DNA from 3 places in the Aneurinibacillus uraniidurans genome. Region 3 is predicted to be linked to each of the others. Evidence: riboswitches for the same ligand, from Rfam matches in the RefSeq annotation. Region 3 holds a riboswitch; each other region holds the start of a gene.
The links. A riboswitch is a leader RNA that binds a small molecule or an ion and turns the genes downstream of it on or off. The one in region 3 is predicted to bind cyclic di-GMP.
Positions count from the first base shown of each region.

Region 1 (6,334 bases), 740 kb from region 3:
AGGGTGTGCGAGATGCAGTGCTTGTCTCGGTACGGATTATTTTGTTAATGATGGTTGCGTCGTTTCTTACGCTGACAACGTCTCCGATTCAGTTAACAGATGGATTAGAGAGTTTATTTTCCCCGCTGAAGCGTGTTGGGTTTCCGGCGCATGAGCTGGCGTTGATGATGTCGATCTCGCTCCGCTTTATTCCAACATTGATGGAGGAAACGGAGAAAATCGCCAAAGCGCAAATGTCGCGTGGAGCTTCATTTTCAAGCGGTTCGATTATTAAGCGTGTACTAAGCACATTGCCTATTATTGTACCGCTGTTTGTACAGTCATTTCGGCGGGCGGAGGAGCTGGCGTTTGCGATGGAAGCACGCGGTTATCGTGGCGGCGTAGGCCGGACGAAATACCGGCAGCTTCGCTATGGAGCAGTAGATGTTGGATTTGGAGTTGTGATTGCGATTGTGGCTGTCGTGATTATTGTATTTCGCACATAAGGGGAAGCAGGATGCAGGAACGTAAGATTAAACTTGTATTTTCATATCGAGGTACGGCGTACCATGGCTTTCAGCGCCAGCGGGTGCTGCCGAGCGTACAGGAAGAGATGGAGAAGGTACTCAAACGTCTTGTTGGACATGAAGCACCGCTTGCGGTATCCGGGCGAACGGATGCAGGTGTACATGCCCGGTATCAGACCGCTCATTTTATTACGACAAGTAATATACCAGGTGAGCGGTTTGTGCAGGCGATGAACACGTTTTTGCCAGAGGATATTGTGGTGCTAGAGTCGAAAGAGATGCCGTTTGATTTCCATGCGCGGTATGATGTGGTGGAGAAAACGTATCGTTATCGCATTCTGAATCAGCGCCAGGCTGATCCGTTTTTGCTGGATCGGGCGTATTGGGTGCGGGTACCGCTGCAGATTGAGCAGATGCGTGCGGCGGCGGAGCACTTTATTGGTACGCATGATTTTACATCATTTTGTTCGGTACGGACGCATGTCGATAGCAAGGTGCGAACCATCTATGAGATACGGATCGATGTAGAGGAGCGTGAGCCATACGTGAAGGGACAGGGACAAGATATATGGCTGACGTTCCGCGGCAGTGGATTCCTATATAATATGGTGCGGATGCTGACAGGAGCGCTGCTTGAGGTCGGGAAGGGCCGCTGGACACCGGAGTATGTGAAAGAGATGCTAGCGTCTAAAAGTCCGTCTGTTCGCAAGGTGAATGTTCCACCGCAGGGACTGTATTTGTGGGATGTAAAGTATAAAGAGTAAGGGAAAAGAAGATATGGTGCAAATATTGCACTTCCAAGGGAATGAAGTACATTTCTTTGGTACTATATAAACGTTGAATATAAAAATTGTTGTGCATCGACAATGGCAAACTCATTGAAAGGTGAGGACGCAAAGCCACGGGTCTACGGTTTTTTGTAAACTATGATAGCCGGGTTACCGAAAGCCTTATTTTATTTCAGGGCTATTTCTTGCGATGCGAGAAATAGCCCTTTTTTAAAGAAAAATAGAGATAGCAAGAGAGAATCATGTAGGAGAGAAGCACATACAAGGAGGAAATACTTATGAGCACACAAGCAGTAGAGATAGGCAGGGAACTGGAGTATGCGGTTGAAGCAGGAAAGCACATATATGAACTTTTTAATCGGGTCAGTACAGTGCTTGTTGTAAATCGGGAACTGGAGGTTTTAGGATACCTGGAGGGTGATATTCATCTGAAGCTTAAAGTAGGAGATAAAATCCCACCAAATGTTTTGTCTGCTCAAGTAATGAACGCGAAAAAAAGAATGTCACAGATGGTAACAAAGGCAGAGTCATCTTTTCAAGTTGCTTATCAGGGACTAGCGATTCCTGTCATGGACTCTTACGGTAAGATTGTCGGTTGTCTGGCCATTACGTCTCCTTTAACCAAACAACAGGCGCTCATCGATATGGCTTCTAATCTGATTGAGACCTCGTTAAGTACAACGAAAGCGAGTGAAGAAATCGCAACGGGAGCTTCCGGGCTAGCGGATGCGGTACGTGATTTGAACACGGTTTCCGGGGAAGCAAAGGCTGAAATCATGATGATCGGGGATGTACTTAAGTTAATTAAGCGTATTGCTGATCAGACAAACTTGTTATCATTAAATGCTGCGATTGAGGCAGCGCGGGCGGGAGACGCCGGTAGAGGATTTGCTGTGGTGGCGGACGAAGTGCGAAAATTAGCCCAGGATACGAAGGGTAGTTTGGACGATATTTCCAATAAAATGAATCAAATTTTACATTCAGTTGAAAAGATGACAGAAGGTATCTTTAAAATCGATGCTCACGCCCAACAGCAAGCGGCTGCTACAGAAGAGATTAGTGCCTCGATGATTGTATTAGAGGAAAATGCGAAAAAAATAGAAGAGTTATCTAACTCCCTATCCATATAGAAGTATAGAGGCTGTTCCGAAGCTGTTTTTGGAACAGCCTCTTTTTTGATAAATAGAGGTAATTTCATAAAAGATGCACAGCCTGCCACTATACACAGGCTGTGTCCTAAAGTTCTCTCGTATTCTCCTCATGATATACTACAGAAGAGACTCTTTCCCCATTTGGATGATTGGCATCGTAATGGAGATTGTGTATCCTTTTCCCGATTGTGATGAAAGGGTGACGTCCCCCTTCAGTTGTCGAGCGCGTTTTTGCATCATGGTCAGTCCGAAGCCACATGTGATGGCAGATGAGCCTACGCCGTTGTCCTTGAGTACGAAGTGCAGGGCTGTATTCCGCCGTTCCAAGAGGAAAATAAAGTGGGTGCTTTGCCCATGACGAATTCCATTTGTCAGACCTTCTTGCAGCGCATGATAGATAAATTTTTTTTGTGCCTTAGTAAGAGAAGGCAGAGGAGAGATTGAAGCATCGATTGTCACTCCTGTATACTTTATCGTTTCGGCGATGAGATGGTGCAGTGCATCTGGAAAGATAAAAGATTGTTCATCTTCGTGTTCAATTCGGATCGCGCGCCTGATTTCATTCAATCCGTTTCGCACGAGATCTTGTGATAGTTCGAACTTCTCTAATGCCCGTGATAAATCTTTCTCAACAAGTCGTTTGCCCGCTTCGATTTGCACAATGGTTGTGGTCAGTGTATGTCCGACAATATCGTGAATATCTCCGGCGATGCGATTTCGCTCTTCGAGTGCTGACATTTCCGCCCTTGCTTTAGCGGTCTCGCGTATGGAATGCTCCAGTGATTTCGTTCGTTCCTGTACACGTTGTTCGAGCGTATTGTTCAGATCTTTTAATTCATCAGATAGTTGTTCTACATCACGGTAGTTACGTGCATACCCGACCGATAAATTTGTAAATTGGACGAGTGTAAATACAAATAAACCAAACGATGTGAAATTTCCATATCGGATGATCTGGTTGTAGTACAGAATATCGCCAATCGCCGTAATCAAAAAGAAATTTGCCGCGAGACAGTTAGTGATACTGAAAGCCCGCTTGCGGACGACGGTAAGAATAAGGGCATACATGATGTATGAAATCACAATAAGCATAACGAGATAATATGCGGTGATAAGTTGAGTATAGATGATCGCTGGAGTGACAGCTGTCACGAATACAAAACACAAGCTGATCACCTGGACGATACGAACGAATTTTTGGTTTATGTCTTGTGGATATAAAGACTGAATGAGCATCAGGAAAGTTGGAAGCCCAATGAAGATGGCCTCGTATTCGAATTTAAGTGCGAGTTCCCAGTTGAAGTTCGGGAACATTTGAATCAAAGAGATGTTATCCTGTAAGGCAGCCCGGACGCTGATGAGAAAACAGAATATCCCAAAATATAAGGAATATACATCTCGGCGGCGAGGAATATAGATGGCGAGATGGTAAAGCCCGAACACAAGAAAGGTTGCGATGAAGAAGCTTTGCTTAATGATGGTACCCTCTTTCCAATTCGCAAGCTGTTGGGCGTCGCCAAGCTGGATTTCTTTCCATATTCCTCCGTTTTTATGCATGAAATTTGAAATTTGTAATACGATATGCAGCGTGTCCGTTTCTGGCTGTAAATAGACTAAGCGCGGCAGATACTGAGGCTTCATTGTCTCTTTCGTCGTTCCGACAATACCATTCGTCGACAGCTGTTTTCCATTTACAATCAGTCTGTATGCGGTAGAAGCGATTGGCATGTAGATGGCCTGTAACCGATTTTTTTCGCGTGGGTTCAGTCGTACTGTCAGCATGAAGGTTGCATATCCTTCTGCGGGAAGCTTGGTTCCGTTCCATTCATATCCATTCCATACGTGCGGCAAGGTTAAAAAATGACGGGAAGCTGTAGGGGATGGAGGAGATTCACGTAGTTCCTGCCAATAGAACGCCCACTCTCCATTCAGTTTTACAGCTCCATCCTGTGCAAAATTCCATGCTTGTAGATCGAGGACTCCTTTGGAAGCGGTAGGCTGGTTAGATTGAGAGACAGGAGTACATCCTGTCAGGAGAACAAAAACCATACAGAGTAAAATCATAATAGTAAAGAGGTATACACGCTTCATACTAAGTCCTCTTTCTGAATTTTATAATGATTAATTTTATCACGTACTATTTTATCGAAAAGTATTCTCTTTTTTTATCCTAAATTTTTAATTGGACAACAGAAAAATCCTTGAAAGAAAGACGAATCTTCTTGTTTAAGTATTGGTATTTATTGTAAAATAAAAAACAATGTAAGGAAGGGGAGGACATATATGTTGTTTAAAGAAGCAGAAAAACAGCTTCAGCGCTATTATGGATATGCTTCCTTTCGCAATGGACAAGCAGAAATTGTAAATAGCCTACTTGGTGGACAAGACACGCTCGGCATTATGCCGACAGGCGGCGGGAAATCTGTCTGCTACCAGATCCCGGCGCTTCTCTTTCCAGGACTAACACTCGTCGTTTCTCCGCTCATTGCTCTAATGAAAGACCAGGTAGATGCACTGGCCAGCATGGGGATTCCAGCCAGTTTCATTAACAGCTCCCTGACCGGGTCGGAAGTGAGCGAGCGCATGCGGGCAGCGCGGCAGGGGAGGTATAAGCTGTTATACATCGCTCCGGAGCGGCTGGAAGCACCGGGATTCCGTGCGATGCTTCTGGACATGCCTGTTTCGTTTCTTGCTATTGATGAAGCCCACTGTATCTCACAGTGGGGACATGATTTCCGTCCGAGTTATCGCGCGATTGCAGACTGGGTCGCAGAGATGCCTCAGCGTCCTCTGATCGGTGCATTTACGGCGACAGCAACGCCTGAAGTACGGGAAGACATCATCCGCTTGCTTACGCTGCGCAATCCGAACGTATACATTTCCGGCTTTGACCGGGATAATCTTACCTTTCTTGTGCGTAAAGGGGAGAACAAGCAAGATTTTATTCTTTCCTATCTAAAAGAGCACGTTGGAAAGTCCGGTATTATTTATGCGGCCACGCGCAAAGAAGTAGACAGTCTGTACGCTCTGCTAGCTCGGAAAGGAATTACAGCCGGACGCTATCACGCTGGATTGTCCGATACGGAGCGCAGCGAGATGCAGGAGCGTTTTTTGCATGATGACCTTGAAGTGATGGTAGCAAGCAATGCGTTTGGAATGGGGATTAACAAATCGAATGTGCGCTACGTTATCCACCACAATATGCCAAAAAATATCGAAGCCTACTATCAGGAAGCAGGTCGGGCTGGCCGGGACGGAGAACCGGGAGAGTGTGTGCTTCTGTTTGGTGCACAGGATGTCCAAACGCAGCGCTTTTTTATTGAACAGAGCGAATTGCCAGCAGAACGGAAAGAGAACGAATATCGCAAGCTGCAGGCGATGGTTGATTACTGTCATACGACACAGTGTCTACGCCAGCATCTGCTGCAGTATTTTGGTGAAGCGGCCCCGTCTGCATGCAGGGCGTGCAGCAGCTGTACAGATGAAGCAGACGTTGTGGATAGTACGGTAGAAGCACAGAAGATTTTCTCCTGTATCTACCGGATGCGAGAACGGTTTGGTGCGGCGATGGTAGCAGGGGTATTGAAGGGATCACGGAACAGAAAAGTACTCGACACTGGATTTGATCGCCTGCCTACATACGGAATTATGACGAATTATACAGAGAAACAAATCGTAGACCTCATCCACCTGTTCACGGCGGAAGGGTATCTTGCTCTTTCGGAAGGAAAATATCCGGTACTTAGCCTTCAGTCCAAAGCACGCGCTGTACTTAAAGGAGAGGAGCAGGTGCTGCGTAAAGTGCGGGTGGAGAAGAAGAAAGTCGCACCGGATGATGCATTATTCGAGCAGTTGCGTGTGGTGCGCAAGGAGATTGCCCAGCGGGAAG
Region 1 is NZ_CP116902.1:3,652,818-3,659,151, reverse strand. Features, by position in the region: gene PO771_RS18330 (energy-coupling factor transporter transmembrane component T family protein) at 1-485, shown strand, start outside; gene truA (tRNA pseudouridine(38-40) synthase TruA) at 497-1,270, shown strand; cyclic di-GMP riboswitch class I at 1,365-1,452, shown strand; gene PO771_RS18320 (methyl-accepting chemotaxis protein) at 1,573-2,424, shown strand; gene PO771_RS18315 (sensor histidine kinase) at 2,563-4,536, opposite strand; gene recQ (DNA helicase RecQ) at 4,732-6,334, shown strand, end outside.
Region 1: it holds a riboswitch for cyclic di-GMP, as region 3 does, so the genes downstream of both, PO771_RS18320 (methyl-accepting chemotaxis protein) here and PO771_RS14575 (transposase) in region 3, are expected to answer to the same signal.

Region 2 (6,334 bases), 450 kb from region 3:
CACTGGTGGTTGCACTACAGGCCATGTAAGTGTAAAGCTCAGGGTACCGGCTGCTGGTGATTCGCCAAAACGATCACTGAATGAGTGTACTTCATACGTATAATCGCCTTGAGGCATGTCGGTAAAGGTTACGCTTGTACTCGTTACCGTCTTTTTCAGAACGGGCTGTCCATCAACAATTTGGTACACTTTGTAAGCAGTTGCGTAAGTAGCACCGTTCCATTTTAAGGTGATGTCATTTCCATTTGTAATACTCTGCGTCAGATTGCCCGGTGCCTGCATCGTTGGGAAGTCCAGCGTAAATGAGAGCTTAGCACCTTCTGATGATTCGCCAAAACGATCACTGAATGAGTGTACTTCATACGTATAGTCGCCTTCAGGCATATTTGTGAATGCTACGGATGTACTCGTCACCGTCTTTTTCAGAACGGGCTGTCCATCAATAACCTGGTAAACCTTATAAGCAGTTGCATAAGTAACACTATTCCATTTTAAAGTGATATCATTTCCGTTTGTAATACTTTGTGTCAGGTTGCCCGGTGCCTGCATTACATTTTGAGTAAGCTTGATGGAAACCTGGCTTCCCTCTGGTGATTCGCCAAAGCGGCTGCTGAATGAGCGTACTTCATACGTATAGTCACCTTCAGGCATATTTGTGAATGTTACGGATGTACCTGTCACTGTCTTTTTCAAAACAGGCTGTCCATCAATAATTTGGTAAACATTATAAGCAGTTGCATAAGTGGCAGTATTCCACTTTAAGCTAATATCGTTACCGTTCGCGATAGTATATGTTAGATTATCCGGCTTCTGCATTGTAGGGAAGACCTGGGTAAATGAAACCTGGCTTCCTTCTGCTGATTCGCCGAAACGAGAGCTGAAAGAATGAATCACGTAAGTATGTTCGCCGGCAGGAATGTTAAGCAGTGTTGTAGTAAGAGTTGTCACCGTCGTTTTTAATACTTTCTGCCCGTCAATTAACTCATAAAGTTTATAGCTGTTTGCATTAGGAACAGCTCCCCATGTAAATACAGCATCGTTAACATTTTGAATCTTGTATGCAAAGTTTCCTGGGGCATCCATCGTCGGTAAAGTCAGGGAGAAGCTAGTTTCAGCCCCACTTGGTGATTCACCCAAAAGGGTCGAGATGGAGGTAACAACATATTTGTAATCACCAGCCGGCACGTTTGTATACGTAACGCTTGTACCTGTGACTGTACTTTTTAAAACTTTTTCTCCATCAATGACTTGATAGATTTTATAGCTTGTAGCATAAGGTACGCTAGCCCATTTCAGGGTAATGTCATTGCCGTTATTAATACTGTACGTTAGGTTTGCTGGTGCTTCCATCGTTTGGCCATTTAAAGTTACGGTTAGTTTACTTCCCTCTACCGATTCTCCAAAACGGGAAGAGTAGGAATGAATCTCAAAATTGTATTCACCAGGTGCCATGTTCGTATACGAAACACTTGTACCTGTTACGGTACTTTTTAAGACTTTTTGTCCGTTTGTAATTTGATAGACTTTATAATTTGTTGCATAGGCAGCAGGGTCCCAGCTTAGGCTAAACTCTGTAGCACTTTTTATTGTTTGAAGCAGATTTGCCGGTGGCTCCATAGTAGGCAGAGCAAGAGAGAAGGATACTTGGCTACCTTCCTGTGATTCACCAAAACGAGTAGAAAAAGAGTAAACTTCATATTTGTAATCACCAGCTGGCATGCTGGCATACGTAACTGTTGTGCTAGTCACTGTACTTTTTAAAACTTTTTGACCGTTTACGATTTGATACACTTTATAGCTATTTGCATTAGGAACAGAATTCCAGGTTAGTACAATATCATTACCGTTTTGAATTTTATAGGCAAAGTTGCCTGGCGCAGCCATTGTAACTGCTCCAACTGTAATGGAAAGCTGACTGCCTTCTGCTGATTCACCGAAACGATCACTGTACGAGTGAACTTCATAAACATAATCACCAGCCGGCATATTTGTATATGTAACTGTTGTGCCGGTTACGGTACTTTTTAATGTTTTTTGTCCGTCAATAACTTGGTAAACCTTGTAGCCGGTTGCATTTGGTACGGCTCCCCAGGTTAAGACAAGGTCATTAATGTTTTGTAACTTGTACGTAAAGTTGCCTGGTGCAGCCATTGTAACTGCTCCAACTGTAACGGAAAGCTGACTGCCTTCTGTTGATTCGCCGAAACGATTACTGTATGAGTGAACCTCATATTTGTAATCACCAGCCGGCATGTTCGTATACGTAACTGTTGTACCGGTTATTGTGCTTTTTAGCACCTTTTCCCCATCAACAACTTGGTAAACCTTATAGCTGTCTGCGTAGGTAACAGCATCCCATCGCAGGTTAACATCATTACCATTCGTTACCGTATACGTAAAATTACGAGGGGCATTCATTGTCGTGGGAGTGACCTCGACCTGCACAGGTGCAGAAAGTGGTGATTCCCCATATGCGGAATTTACTGCAGAAACTGCATATTTATAGTTTCCGGCAGGAACATTGCTTACAGTATAGGTTCGTCCAGTTACAGTTGTAAGTAATGTCTTTTGGTCTTCCGGTGAGATTTGATAGACATTATAGCTTTGAGCATTCTGGGAGGCGGACCAGTTTAGAACAATGTTGTTTCCGTTTTGAATCGTATAAGTGAGAGTGGAAGGAGACTGCATATCTGGATAGACAATTTCAGCCTGTACAGGGGCGCATGGACCCGACTCACCTTCTGCGCTTAGAGTAGATACAACATAGCTATAGGTTCCTTCAGGGAGGTTATTAATACTGTAGCTTGTTGTTTTGCTTGTTCCTGATAGAGTTAACTGACCATCGGTTATAGTATAGATGTTGTAACCGGTTGCCCCATAAACAGAACTCCACGTTAGTTTAATGTCACTCGGTGTCACAAGCTGGACTGCAAGGTTACTTGGCGGTAAGATACCTTCCGCAAATACGTTTGGTATGGAGATAAATACCTGGAATACGAGAAGAAAAAATGCTAAAAACGAAGATTTTGATAAAAAACGTTTTCTCACGATAGCATCCCTGCCTTTCCATGAAAAGGGACAAAATAAAAATGAACCTTAAACAAGGTTCATAGGTAAGGAAAACTATGAGTCCTTGTGGTAACCGGCTGCCATGCATATTAAAAAACAGTCATGCTTTAGGCCCTTGGCTTTGCGTCTCATGGTTTCCCGATGATTTGCCCTTTTCACATTAGTTATTTTTTATAAGTCTATCATAATGCGTCTAAACGATTGGTTGAATAGGTATTTTTGATTATAAATCTTATTAAATAGTGTCAAGGGGACTAAATGGAAATCTAAGATTATGGATAAGAACACATAGTCTAGAAATGAGGATTGTGGGCATTTTTACCTTAACTATATTTGTTTATTATTTAAGTAAGGGTGGAATTGAGCGGTGAAGAAAGGGTGATATGCAGGAAGACGATAAATACTTTATAGTCAGAGTAGGAGAATAGTTAGAGGGAGCAGTTTCTATGCTAAAGATTTCATTCGAGGGAGGAGTAACATGAGAACGATTGGTCTTATCGGAGGAATGAGTTGGGAATCATCGGTTGAATATTATCGGATTATTAATGAAGAAGTAAAAAATAGAGTAGGTGGATTACACTCCGCAAAGTGCTTGTTATATAGTGTGGATTTTGCTGAAATTGAGCATTATCAGTCGATGGGAGAGTGGAACAAGGCTGGAGAAGTATTGGGTGATGCTGCATATTCTCTGGAAAAAGGGGGAGCAGACTTTATTATTATTTGCACCAATACGATGCATAAGGTAATAGATGTCATACAGCAAAAAATCAGCATTCCGATTTTACATATTGCGGACGCAACTGCTGTGGCGATTAAACAGCAAGGAATCGATTCAGTAGGTTTGCTAGGTACAAAATACACGATGGAACAAGATTTTTACAGGTCACGCTTGGAGTCGAATGGAATACGAGTGATAGTGCCAAATGAGAGTGACAGAGAAGTTGTGAACAAGATCATTTATGAAGAGTTATGCGTAGGTAAGGTCCTACCGACATCTAGGGAATGTTACAAGAAGGTAATGAGAAGTTTAGTGGAAAATGGAGCGAAGGGCATTATTTTGGGCTGCACTGAAATCGGATTACTGGTAAAGCAAGAGGATGTGGAAGTTCCAGTGTTTGATACAACAGCACTGCATGCAATTGAAGCAGTAAATCAGTCTTTGAACGAATAGAGATTACAGGAGATAAAAAAGCTTTAATTTGGTAGTGGTGGAATTTGGGTTAGAGGGCTGTTAACATGTAGGATAACAATAGAAAATAAATAGATTATATAAGGAGGTATGGAAATATGAGCTTTTTCTCAAGATCTTCTTCAAAAAAGAGCCATTATAAATATGGAAATCATGGAAGTAGTCACTACAAGAAAAAAGGAATTTTAGGCAACTTGTTTGATATGATTGGTTCAAGAAGCAGTTCTAGAGGCCATTATGGTCATTACAGACACCAACACAACCATTCACCTATGCAAAATCAGCCATTTCCAAATCAAGGATCGCTAAATTGCAACAAGTGCAACAGTCAAATCCCGGCTGGCTCAAAATTTTGCTTGAATTGTGGAGAAAAGGTTAAAGTGGAATTGTTCTGCTCAAATTGTGGAGGAAAAATGCCACCGAACTCTAAATTTTGTTCTCAATGTGGAAACCAGTTGAATAGGTGATCCTATGCGTTATTTTAGTGAAATAAAATATCGTGGAAAAAAACTTGGAGAATATACGATTGAAAAAATAGTTGGCGAAGGTCGATATGGGTTATGCTTTCTTGCCAAAACCGACACAGGCAGCAAGGTTATTATTAAGAAGTTCAAAAAAAGCTTGTTTATCAAGGATTCAAACAAGAATATATACGAGGCGGTTATCCTTTCAAAACTCAGGGATGAAAGAATCCCTGAGTTTTTAGGGGTAATAAACCAAGGGAGCTTTTATGGATTTGTCCTGGAACTCAAGTCAGGAGTTACGGTTAAGGATATGATTTTCAAGGATCATCATGAATTTTCAACTGAAGAATTTTATAATATTGGCATCAAACTCATAAATATTATAAAGTACCTACATGAAAATAGTATTGTACATCGGGATATAAGGATACCTAATGTTCTTATAGATGGCTATAACGTAGTTCTTATTGACTTTGGATTGGCAAGATTTGCAGATAACAATCGATATAGATATGACCTAGACTATTCGTATCTGGGAGATTTTTTCTTGTACTTGCTTTATTCTTCTTTTCAAAGAGATGGAGGCAAAAAGAATTTACCCTGGTATAAAGAGTTACCATTACAGGAAAAGCAGAAAATGTTTTTGAAGAGATTAATGGGGCTTGAGACAGTGTATGAAAGCATTAGTGATATAGAGACGGATTTTATTCATGCGTTTGGATGCTAATGAAATCATAGGTTACGTAAACAGCACGGCATTATGACAAGGAGATTTCGATGAATATCGTAGTATCATTTAGTAACACCCTCCTGATAAGCTTTGTAGAAATGCTTTATTTGGTAGGTGTTTTTATTTTTATTGGCTTTCTCTTAGGATATTTGGAAAAATACTCAAATACATATTTGGTTCGAGCGTTGGGACGAAAAGGAGTGCTCCTGACCGCCTGGATAGGTACCCCGATTCACGAAATTGGACATCTGATCCAATGCATCCTATGGGGACACAAGGTAACAAAGGTAAAGCTGTTGCAGCTCAATAGTCCAGATGGTGTGCTTGGCTATGTTGAGCATCAATATAATCCAGCCAGTGTTTATCAGCAAGTCGGCAACTTCTTTATCGGGCTAGGGCCTATATTTAGTGGAATTGCTTCTTTAATAGTAGGCATGTATCTTCTTGTGCCGCAATCGTATGCTACTTTTAAAGCTCAAATTCATCAACATATATCTATAGAGAAGGTAGATATCAATGTGTTAAAAACGATAGGTGAAGCAGTGATCGTGATAAGTAAAAGTCTCTTTACTCTGCATAACCTGACGACTCCTTCGTTTTGGCTGTTTATTGTGCTGGCTATCAGTATTTCTTCCCACATTGCGTTAAGTAAAGCAGATATCCAAAATTCCGCAAATGGACTCGTCATGATTTTCGCTTTGCTTGTTGTGTTTAATATTATTGCGGGATTTCTACATGTGAACAGCTATAAGATGATTGTTCAACTTGCAGAATATAATGCCTATGTTCTTGCATTTTCGAGTATAGCGGTACTCTTTTCACTTATAACGCTAGGGTTTAGTTATCTTCTCTATAAACTAAAAGTAACATAAAAAATGTGCA
Region 2 is NZ_CP116902.1:3,361,451-3,367,784, reverse strand. Features, by position in the region: gene PO771_RS16825 (OmpL47-type beta-barrel domain-containing protein) at 1-3,048, opposite strand, end outside; cyclic di-GMP riboswitch class I at 3,135-3,230, opposite strand; gene PO771_RS16820 (aspartate/glutamate racemase family protein) at 3,548-4,240, shown strand; gene PO771_RS19490 (zinc ribbon domain-containing protein) at 4,357-4,725, shown strand; gene PO771_RS16815 (protein kinase family protein) at 4,730-5,449, shown strand; gene PO771_RS16810 (hypothetical protein) at 5,500-6,324, shown strand.
Region 2: it holds a riboswitch for cyclic di-GMP, as region 3 does, so the genes downstream of both, PO771_RS16825 (OmpL47-type beta-barrel domain-containing protein) here and PO771_RS14575 (transposase) in region 3, are expected to answer to the same signal.

Region 3 (6,334 bases):
CAAAACTTCTCATACGTCCCTCAACCATCTCGCAGCCAATATGAATTATTTGTTTGAAGCCTATCTGTCTGATGGAGACAACAGCAAAAAAGAAGCCGCTTTCACTCTTTTAGCGGCACTTGATGCAACCAAAGCACGCTGGATTCGTCCAGATTCGAACTTTTACTATGCATTAACCCCGACTCTAACTTCTTACTTTCCAGGAGAAGATTACTATAAGCTGACACGGGATGACCTTCTGGAATCACAGGCGCTATTTACACGGATTACCGGAAATCCAAGCAATACGCTGACATATCTTATTACACAAAAAGAAAAATGGATGAAAGCCCACCCTGCAGAAAAGTAGGATGAAAATAAAACAACAAAAAAACCGCCTGATTTCGGGCGGTTTTCCATTTATAATTCACGAAGTGCCTGCTCAATCTCTCCAAGCCATACCGAATCATGTAACGAACTCACGAGCAAATACATATCCAGCCAATCATCTACTTGAAAATCAGCTGTACAATAACAAGCACGGAGCATCATCCGTGTAAACGGAGAATAATCCGCAAACGATATTGTCCCCTGCTCTCTAGGGACTTGAAGCAAGACCTGCTTTAGCTCTTCTTTCACCTGCTCCACAAGCTCATGATGCTCACAGCACGAACATCGATAAACCGGAACATGCTCAATCTCGGTATGGTTCATGTACACAATTTTACGCAAATGCACATGCATTAAATGGCCACAGTGGCCACATGCTTTTTCCATCCTCACTTCCCACCTCCCACCGAACGCTGTGTCAGTTTTGCACTATCATCCTATTCGGGGAAAAGTGAGTTTAAACCTGTTAATATCGGGCGTTTACTTTCTGGCATACCGGACAGATGGCCACTCGCATCGCACTTCCATCCTCGTCTTCCACCGTATAACCAACTAGTCGTTTATCTGAGTCGCAATACATACACTCTGAAGAGAATTCCATATCAAAATTCGCCTTCCAGGCAAACGGCTTAAAAATCTGGCCTGTCGAGATAACAAGCGGCATATCATTCATACTAAAGCCCTCCTGATCCATTTCTTTCTCCTTTTCCTAGCATGGACCAAAAAAAAGGGCTTTATACGAATTCTGTAAATTATCTTTCATTTCACAATGTCCCATCTGGCACATACACTGGTAGAGGGCCATCGTACACAACCCCACGTGTTTATTCCTATTTCAGGAAGGAGGAAGCAGATTGAAACGAAAAGTAACCCCGATTACGCGCATAGAGCGCCAGCCTTCCTATCTCCACCCTGCTAACTATTTCGTTCCGATTGTCGAAAGGGTAACACCTGCTATCATCTCGATTACGACTGAGGATTATGCCGTAAATCGGAAAATGTCAGAGATTCTGCACCAATTTCTCTTCCCAAACTTGTCGACTCCAGGCAAAGAAGTACGCCGCAGCTTCGGAACCGGGTTCATTATTCATCAAAAAGGGTATATTCTCACAAGCGAACATGTCATTCACAATGCCCGCACGATTCAAGTCAAACTGGCAACCGGCGACTCGCGGCTTGCCGAAGTCGTCTGGAAAGACCAAGAGCGCGATCTTGCTCTCATTCGAATTATGGCGCGCGGCGCTCTTCCTGTACTTCCGCTTGGCTCATCTAAAGAAATTCAGGTCGGGGAAGTGGTTATCTCGATCGGTAATCCACTCGGACTAGAGAATACCGTGACAACAGGGATCGTCAGCGCCAAAAATCGTCCTGTCCAGATTGCCGGTCGCAAGTATGAAGACATTATTCAGACAGACGCCGCCATTAATCCTGGTAACAGCGGCGGTCCGCTGATTAATATGAACGGAGAAGCCATCGGCATGAACGCCTTTATCATCAAGGACAACCATGGGCTTGGGTTCGCCATCGGCATCGACAGCATCAAACCGTTCATCCGCAAATATTTGTAAATTTACTCGTACGATGTGCTGACGAATTCCACATCTGGATTTTTCTCTTTGGCCCAACGCTCAGCAAATTCGTTCTCTAACAGTACAACAAGCCGTCCATCTCGATCTTTTACCGTCAGACTTCCGCCATACTGGATCAAATTCAGCTCATGCTCTTTCTTGTCACCTTTCACCCAGCGAGCAAGCGAATAGCCGAGCGGCTGAATTTCGACTTCGACCCCGTACTCAGCACGCATCCGGTATTCAAACACTTCAAGTTGCAGCTGTCCGACAACGCCAAGAATCATATTCTCGGCACCCGGCGCAGCTGTTATGAAATACTGGACAGCCCCCTCCTCGCTCAATTGCTGCATGCCTTTATGGAACTGCTTGTATTTCATCGCATCTTTGGCACGCACCCGGGCAAAAATCTCCGGCGAGAAGTGAGGCACACCTGCAAAGCTATACGCCTGATTTCCTTCCACAAGCGTATCCCCGATGCCAAATATACCTGGATCGAACAAACCGATAATATCGCCCGCATACGCATCCTCGACAAGGTTACGATCTTGTGCTAAAAACTGCTGCGGCTGAGACAGCTTAATTTTCTTACCCGTGCGCACATGCTGTACAGACATACCGCGCGTGAATGTACCGGATACAATGCGCAGGAACGCAATCCGGTCACGGTGTGCTGGATTCATATTAGCCTGGATTTTGAAAACAAAGCCGGAGAACTTCGATGATTCCGGTACGACTTCGCCTTTATCACTCATGCGTGGCGCTGGACCCGGTGCTAAACGCAAGAAGTACTCAAGGAAGGACTGCACCCCGAAATTCGTCAGTGCACTTCCAAAAAATACAGGGGTAAGCTTACCGCTGTTGATTTTCTCCTGATCAAATGGGTCCCCTGCAATATCAAGCAGCTCCACATCTTCTTCTAGCTTCTCATACAGCGTATCCCCGATGCGGGCACGTACCGCGGCTTCGTCCGCCTCTTCACTAAATACAGGCATGAAACTGCGGCTATGCTCAGCTTCTCCTTTGCGGAACACTTCTACCTGCTGCTTCTCCCGATCATATACGCCCTGGAAGTCGATCCCGGAGCCAATTGGCCAGTTCATCGGGCAAGAACGAATGCCAAGTACTTCTTCCAGCTCTTCAAGCAAAACGAGCGGATCTTGAGCATCACGATCCATTTTGTTGATAAATGTAAAAATCGGAATGCCGCGCATCCGGCATACTTCAAATAGTTTGATCGTTTGCGGCTCAATCCCTTTCGCGGCGTCAATAAGCATGACCGCACTATCCGCTGCTGTAAGCGTACGGTACGTATCCTCACTGAAATCCTGGTGACCTGGCGTATCAAGGATATTGATCGCATAGTCGTTATAAGAGAACTGCATCACACTGGATGTAACGGAGATACCCCGCTGTTTTTCGATTTCCATCCAGTCAGATGTGGCTGCTTTCGATTTACGGCTTTTAACCATCCCGGCAGTATGAATGGCTCCTCCAAAATACAGAAGTTTCTCGGTCAATGTTGTTTTCCCGGCATCCGGGTGCGAGATAATCGCAAATGTTTTACGTGGTTCATGGGTAGACATATATAATAATCCTCCAGTTAACTCGTTCCTTGTGTCTGACACACTATTCTTTACTATACCATGTCATGTGTGGGAACGAGAAGCGTTTCCCCTCATTCTCCTTTCTTCTCCATAAGAAAAAGAGCGAGTACATAGCTCGCTCTTCTCCTGTTCATATTTACCGGAACGGCGTCGTGATCGAACGACCGATGTCCTGAATGAGCTTGGCAACATCACTTCCGGCTGTTCGCATCTTGCTGCCGACACTTCCGTTTATATTTTCACTTACCATACGAATACGATTCGACAGTGTTCGATCTGCTGTCACATGAATCCGGTAACCTGGCTCGGTTCGGCGCAGCGCTTCATGGACGCTTCGCTCCAGCATCTTCGTATTGTATGCTTTTGCCCCTTCTACGCCTACTAGTACGTCTTCACCATGGACAACGGCTGTCGCCCGGGTCACCCCATTCACGTTAGCCGCCTGCTGCGCAATCCGTTTCGCAATTCGCTGCTCGTCTTCCCGGACTTTATTCGAATGCGCTGCATTATTTTGCACGCCATATGAACGAGCCCCATTCATGTGATACTCATTACTACGATAGCTCTGTGTTTTTGGCGTATTTTCGTCTTTCTTGCTGCAGCCGACTGCCCCGCCTGCCACTGCTAAAATGAGCAGTGCGGCCAGTACTGCTGTTCGTTTGTTCATTCTGCCATACCGATTAGCCTTGGCCCGGAGACTGCTCAGAGATATTAGCAAGCGCTTCGCCCGCTTCATTCTCATAAATATTCTCGACAGCCAAGTCGCCAAGTGCAACAATCCCTGCCACCTGATTGTTGTCGACAACCGGCAGGCGGCGAATCTGGTGGCGTGCCATCATATCGGCTGCTTCATGGACCGTCGTATTCGCAGAGGCGGTCAAAATGTTTTTGGTCATGATGCTGTTAACTCTTGTATTGTGGTCCATATGTCCAGCTACCGCACGCACGGTAATATCGCGGTCGGTAATCATGCCAACACACTGACCATTCTCCACAACTGGTACGGCACCTACATTGTAATCCTCCATAATTTTTGCGGCTTCTGCGATCGATTGATGTGGCTGAACAGTCGCAACATTTTGGGTCATAATATCTCGCAAACGTTGTGTCATGTAAGTCGCCTCCTGATACGCTTGATATGTGATTCTAAAGAATCCGTTTATATCTTGTGATAAAGTCACCAAGCGTATTCTGCACCACAACCCCAAATATAACCAAACAAAAAAAATTACCACCTGTAAACTACAAGCGATAATTTTTTCATGATTATGTATTATCCTTTTACATCAAGGAACAAGCTTCATACTTTCCTTGTTTATATTCTTTTATCCAACGATAAATAATCCGACTATTCAATCGATTTTCTCTGGCTACCTTATTTAAATCCTGCAGCTCTAAAGCTCGTTGAATCACCTGGTACTTAAACGATTGTGAATATGCTCTTCTCATCTTTTTCTCCTTTCGGTAACCCGACCATCATAGTTTTGTAAACGTTAGATTCGTGGTTTTGCGTCCTCACTTTTCAATGAGTTTGCCATTATCGAGGTATTGTAAGATTCCAATAACAAATATAACAAACTTAAATGTTTTTACCAACCTTTTTTACGATTTTTTTTAACCGAGTAATACGGATTACATCAATAAGCAGCATTACATACTGTTTTTACTATATACTGATAAATATAGGTAATGTGCATGACTTCTACACCGACATATGTATACATAGAGGATTTTTTGTAGAAATGGGGAGTGCTGTGAAATATTTGAGATGGATTTTACTTTGTGTAACTATACTGGGTGCCTTTCCACAGGTAGCCATAGGGCAAACACAAACAAAAGAATCTGCCCTGCATCATAAAAAAATTGTACTCATTCCGCTTGACAGCCGTCCGGTGAATACAAGCTATGTCGGTCTGCTCGGTCGCATCGCCCAGGCAAATGTGGTCTGGCCCACGACCGGCCTCGACCAGTGGGAGAAGCCAGCCGATTACAGTAAGCTAAAGCAGTTCCTCCAAGAACAAATAAAGTCGGCAGATGCTGTGTTTATCGCGATTCCCGGCTGGGTGAACGGCGGGCTTCTGCATGGACGATATACAGCAACGTACGCCGAACAAACACAACGGCTGGCCGAGCTTAAAAATATTCTGCTACCATACCGCAACAAATCAATCTATTTGATCGGGGTTATTCCACGGGAAAAACCAGCAGCAGGGTCTCCCGCGGATGCCTATACATTTGAGCTAACCCAATTTGGTCGCCGATACGCACAATATGTACAATCAGAAAAACCGGAGAACAGGCGCTATCATATGTATTTTCTGCGTAAACTACAACAAGAGACCCCACCAGAATATTTGCTTGGCTATACGCGGCTGTTTCAAGAAAACTTGCAAGGACTGTATACAATCGCAGGCTGGGCACGGGACGGCATTGTAGACGGGGTTCTGATCGGCACCGATGATACGAGCACACTCAGTTTGCCAAAAGTAAATGAGCTGTGTATTCGAAAATACTGTCAGCAAGAAAAGCTTTCTAATGTATATATTATGAATGGAGCAGATGAATTAACCTCGCTTCTGCTCGCCCGCTATAAAAATGAACTGGACGGCACACCATCGCACTATACACTTACGTATTCGCACCACGCCGCCAGAGATAAGGCGCTCACATACGATGGTGTACCATTAGCAGAAATGATCGCATCAAAAATCGCTTTTCTTCAACCGAGTCATCCGCGCTCCCCCGAACAGCGTCTCAGTATATACATTCATTCCGGTGAAGAAGAACTCG
Region 3 is NZ_CP116902.1:2,912,263-2,918,596, forward strand. Features, by position in the region: gene PO771_RS14540 (hypothetical protein) at 1-349, shown strand, start outside; gene PO771_RS14545 (hypothetical protein) at 400-756, opposite strand; gene PO771_RS14550 (hypothetical protein) at 836-1,042, opposite strand; gene PO771_RS14555 (S1C family serine protease) at 1,224-1,937, shown strand; gene PO771_RS14560 (peptide chain release factor 3) at 1,940-3,523, opposite strand; gene PO771_RS14565 (YhcN/YlaJ family sporulation lipoprotein) at 3,681-4,211, opposite strand; gene PO771_RS14570 (CBS domain-containing protein) at 4,225-4,656, opposite strand; gene PO771_RS14575 (transposase) at 4,826-4,993, opposite strand; cyclic di-GMP riboswitch class I at 5,005-5,090, opposite strand; gene PO771_RS14580 (DUF4127 family protein) at 5,299-6,334, shown strand, end outside.